2 regions of the Halomonas sp. NCCP-2165 genome follow, and region 1 is predicted to be linked to the other one. Evidence: predicted binding sites of a transcription regulator. Region 1 holds the regulator's gene; the other holds the start of a gene.

The links. The regulator FliA, encoded in region 1, starts transcription of late flagellar genes. The targets are predictions, from matches to a motif close to CTAAAGTTNNNNNNNNNNCNGCCGATA.
Region 2: the regulator FliA is predicted to act here: its motif matches at 1,541-1,567, upstream of NFU04_RS13565 (flagellin N-terminal helical domain-containing protein).

Annotation. Positions count from the first base shown of each region.
Region 1 is NZ_BRCY01000035.1:8,085-10,478, forward strand. Features, by position in the region: gene NFU04_RS14495 (carboxy terminal-processing peptidase) at 1-931, shown strand, start outside; gene NFU04_RS14500 (RNA polymerase sigma factor FliA) at 1,282-1,980, opposite strand; gene NFU04_RS14505 (flagellar protein FlhE) at 2,131-2,394, opposite strand, start outside.
Region 2 is NZ_BRCY01000029.1:14,739-17,132, forward strand. Features, by position in the region: gene fliD (flagellar filament capping protein FliD) at 1-1,327, shown strand, start outside; gene NFU04_RS13565 (flagellin N-terminal helical domain-containing protein) at 1,663-2,394, shown strand, end outside.

The DNA.
Region 1 (2,394 bases):
CAGCACCACCCGCGACGTGGCGCGCCTGGTGCAGGAGCTCAAGGCCGAGGACGTCGACGGCATCGTGCTGGACCTGCGCAACAACGGCGGCGGCGCGCTGCACGAGGCCAACTCCCTGATCGGGCTGTTTATCGATCGCGGCCCCACGGTGCAGGTGCGCGACGCCCGCGGCCGCATCAGCCTGTATGGCGACACCGAGAGCGGCAGCCTCTACGACGGCCCCCTGGCGGTGCTGGTCAATCGCCTCTCCGCCTCCGCCTCGGAGATCTTCGCCGGCGCCATCCAGGACTACGGCCGCGGCCTGGTGCTGGGCAACCGCACCTTTGGCAAGGGCACCGTCCAGACCCTCAACGACCTGAGCCATGGCCAGATCAAGCTGACCCGCGCCAAGTTCTATCGCATCTCCGGCGAGAGCACCCAGCACCGCGGCGTGGATCCGGATATCCTCTTCCCCAGCCTGATCGACCCGGAGGAGATCGGCGAGAGCAGCCTCGACAACGCCCTGGCCTGGGACCAGGTGCGCGCCGTCCAGTATCGCCACTATGGCGAGCCCTGGCGGGTGATCGAGACGCTGCGCGCCGGCCACCGGGAACGCATCGACGACCACCCCAACTTCGTCTACCTGCAGAACCAGGCCGAGCTGGTGCGCGAGCTGCGCGAGGATCGGACCAGCGTCAGCCTCAACCGCGAGCGGCGCCAACAGGAACTCGAGACCCAGGAGGCCCGTCAGCTGGCCCTGGAGAACGCCCGTCGCGAGGCCCTGGGGCTGGAGCCGCTGGAAGACTGGGTGGATGCCCGGGGCAACGACGAGGACGCGGAGGAAGCGACCCCGCTGGATCGCGCCGAGGTGGAGGAGTCCGCCGAGATCCTCCTCGACTACGCCCTGCTACTCGACGGCGGTGACCCCCGGCTCAGCCATAACGACCACTGACCCCACCCCGTCTCGCGCCTCGGCCCCGGCAATCGCCGGGGCCGAGGCGCGTCGGGGCCACGCAAAAACGTTCTGCGCAGCTCAGCGTGAGACCTCGCCCCGGTTTATCTCCGGCTAGCTATGCCGGCACGCCAACCTGCGAAGAACAAAAAAACCGCTGCCGAAGCAGCGGTAGGTCTAGGTTTTGTACGAAAAGTCGGCGAGCGATGGCCAGACAAGGCAAAAATCGGCGAAAAGACGGAGTTTACGGGGTGTAAATGAGTACTTTGAGCCGATTTTTAACGCCGTATGGGCGAGCGCAGGCAGTTTTCGTACAGAGCCTAGGGAAACCTGGGCCAGCCGGCCGCGCCCTACTCCTCGGCGAGGCGCGAGCGTAGCCGGCCGATGGCCTGGCTATGCAGCTGACAGACCCGGGACTCGGTGACGCCGAGCACGGCACCGATCTCCTTGAGGTTGAGTTCCTCCTGATAGTAGAGCGCCATCAGCAGCTTCTCGCGCTCCGGCAGGGCCTCGATCCCCGCCACCAGGCGCTCGCGACGCTCGCCGGAGAGCAGCGCCAGGAAGGGCGAGGCGCCCTCCTCCTCGGCGCTGGGCTCCTGCCCCTCCGCCACCAGCTCCTCGAAGGGCAGCAGGTGGCCGTTGTTGGTATCCCCCAACAGCTGGTAATAGGTGTCGAGATCGATCTCCAGGTCCGCGGCGATCTCGCGTTCCTCCGGGGGGCGGCCCAGTTGCTGCTCCAGGCGGCGGATGCTGGCATCCAGGGCCCGGGCATTGCGCCGCACGCTGCGCGGCAACCAGTCGCGGCTGCGCAGCTCGTCGATCATGGCGCCGCGAATGCGCTGGCTGGCGAAGGTGGTAAAGGTGGCGCCCGCCGAGGCGTCGTAACGCCCCATGGCATCCAGCAGGCCCATCATGCCGGCCTGGATCAGGTCATCCAGTTCGATGCCCGCCGGCAGCCGCACCTGCAGTGCCAGGGCCTGTCGCCTCACCACCGGCAGATACTGCTCGACGAGCGCCGTCTGATCGATCTTGCCCTGTGCCGTGTACATGCCTCGCCTCGAACTGGAAGGTCGTCTCACTCGGTCGACGGCGCCGACCGACTCTCTCCTATTATTGGGCCCCGGCCACGCCGGAAAGGCGCGAATAGCCGTCGACTCCATCGGCTATTCCGGCTATCTCGACCAGGGTCGCAATGCCCTTCAGCGATAGTCGACGATCACCTGGATGCCGCTCAGGGTCAGGGCCCCACCCCGCCCCGGCGGCAGGCGACCCTGCAGGCGCAGGGGACGATCCGCCGCGGCGCCGGCCAGGCCCTCGCTCACGCCGCGGGCGCCGCTCAGCGGCAGGCAGCGACGCCCCTGACACAGGCGCAGGGGCGGCAAGACGCCCGGCGGCGCCTCGAGGCGCCAGCGCACCCGGGTGATCTCGCCCCCCTCGGCGATCCCCGGCGGCGGCGCCAGGGG
Region 2 (2,394 bases), on a different contig from region 1:
GGGGCTCGACCTGAATGGCTTGCTGGATCAGCTACGCTCGGCCGAACGCCAGAAGCTGCAGCCGATCGTCGACCAGCGCACCCAGGAACAGGCCAAGATCTCCGCTTATGGGCGCCTGCAAACCGGCCTGGATAAGTTCCAGGACGCGGTCAGCAAGCTGAACGATGCCTCCTTCTATCAGAGCATGACCAGCGAGGTATCCGGCGACGGCGTCAATGCCATCGCCGGAGAAGATGCAGTGGCCGGACGCTATGAGGTCAGCGTGACCCAGGTCGCCAAGACCGGGAGCCTGGCGTCTCAGGGTGTGGCCAACAGCGGTGATCCGCTGGTAGGTGCTGGAGGAGACACCTTGACGCTGAGTTTCGAGGGCAAGGCCGACGTCGATATCGCCCTCGAGGAGGGCTGGTCCCTCGACCAGGTGCGCGATGCGATCAATGCCGACCCGGATGCCGGAGTGAGTGCGTCGATCATCAATGACGGCAGTGCGAACGGCTACCGGCTGGTTCTCAACTCTACCGAGTCGGGCTTCGATGCCGGCATCAAGAACATGACCTTTGGCAATACCGCCCTGGCGGAAGACGCCGGTACTCGGATAGCCGGGCAAGACGCCTCCCTGACGATCAATGGCATCGCCATTACCAGCGCTTCCAACACCGTGGAGGGGGCCATTCAGGGCATCACCCTCGAGCTGGATGCTAGCGCCGAAGGCAAGACCGCCACGGTGGTGATCGAGCAGGACAGCGGGGCCCTCAAGGAGGCCGTCCAAGAGTTCGTCTCCGCCTATAACGAGATGAAGTCCACCATCGGGCGCATGACCGCGGTGACCGGCGATGCCGAGACCGCCGGCGAGTTGGTAGGGGATCGTACCGTGCGCAATATCCAGTCGCGGCTTAGCGGTGATCTCGGCGACCTGGTGGTTGGTGGCGATATCGAGCTCTTCTCGCAGTTGGGCATCTCGCTGACGGAGACGGGGCGCCTGGACCTCGACGAGGCCAAGCTCGACGAGGTGATTGCGACCAACCCCCAGGGGCTGGCCGACTTCTTCGCCGGTGATAGCGAGGAGGCCGGTATGGCCGGGCGCCTGGGGGCGACGCTGGATCAGGTGTTGGATAGCGAAGGTATCCTAAAGCGCTCCATCGACGGTTCGGAAGGCCGAGTGGAACGCCTCGATGAGCGTTACCTGAGAACAGAGGAGAGTGTCGAGCGTACCGTGGAGCGTTATCGCAAGCAGTTCGGTCAGCTCGACTCGATGATCGCCCGGATGAACTCCATGAGCGCCTACCTCGGCCAGCAGTTCGATATGTTGAATGCCCAATCAAAGCAGTAATCCACGACCACTTGCCTTCCCGCAGCCTACGGGCCCGATAGCTATCGGGCCCGTGGTGTTTGTGATCGTCGCTATAGCGCGCCCGCCCCTTGTGTCGCTCGATTCAGGCCACCATCGGAGCTACCACTCGGGCCTTCCGGGCGGTGATGGCCAGCCGAAGTGGGCGGAGAGAATAAGCCTAGGGCCCTTGGCAGAAAAAAATTCACTCCGGCCCTAAAGTCCCGTCGGCGTTGGCCGTTAATTAGGGTAACGGCCAACGGCGCCGTTGCGGCAGGCCCCACCGATGCATGGCTCGGGGCGGCCAATGGAGCCCTCAACGCAAGAAGGAAATCACCATGTCCGTGATCAATACCAACATCACTGCCCTGATCGGTCAGAACAACCTGAACAAGTCCCAGTCCGCCCTGCAAGCTGCCCAGGAGCGCCTCTCCTCCGGTCTGCGCATCAACAGCGCCAAGGACGATGCCGCGGGTCAGGCCATCGCCAACAAGATGACTGCCCAGATCACTGGCATGAACCAGGCCAGCCGCAACGCCAGTGATGGCATCTCTCTGGTGCAGACCATGGAGGGTGGCCTGGACCAGATCAATAACAACCTGCAGCGCATCCGCGAGCTGGCGGTTCAGGGCGCTAGCGATACCAACACTGCTGAAGATCGAGCTTCAATTGAGACCGAGATTTCTCAGCGTGTTGCAGAAATTGATAGGGTCGCCGGTAGTGCAAACTTTAATGGCCTCGAGCTTCTTAATGGAAGTGGTGGCACCCTGAGTATTCAGGTTGGCGCTAACACGAATGCTGAAGACGTTATTGATGTGGTGACTCTCGATGCCACAACCGCCACACTTGGTATTAGTGGTTCTGCCGCTGCAATTTCTGGTGGTGGCTCTACCGAGTATCAAACTCTCATTGATAATGTTGATACAGCCATTGAGACCCTGGATACCAACCGGGCAACCTTGGGCGCCACGCTGAACCGCTTCGACTCGGTGATCGATAACCTGGCAACGACTTCCACCAACCTTTCCGAAGCCCGTTCGCGGATCGAGGATGCCGACTACGCGGTGGAA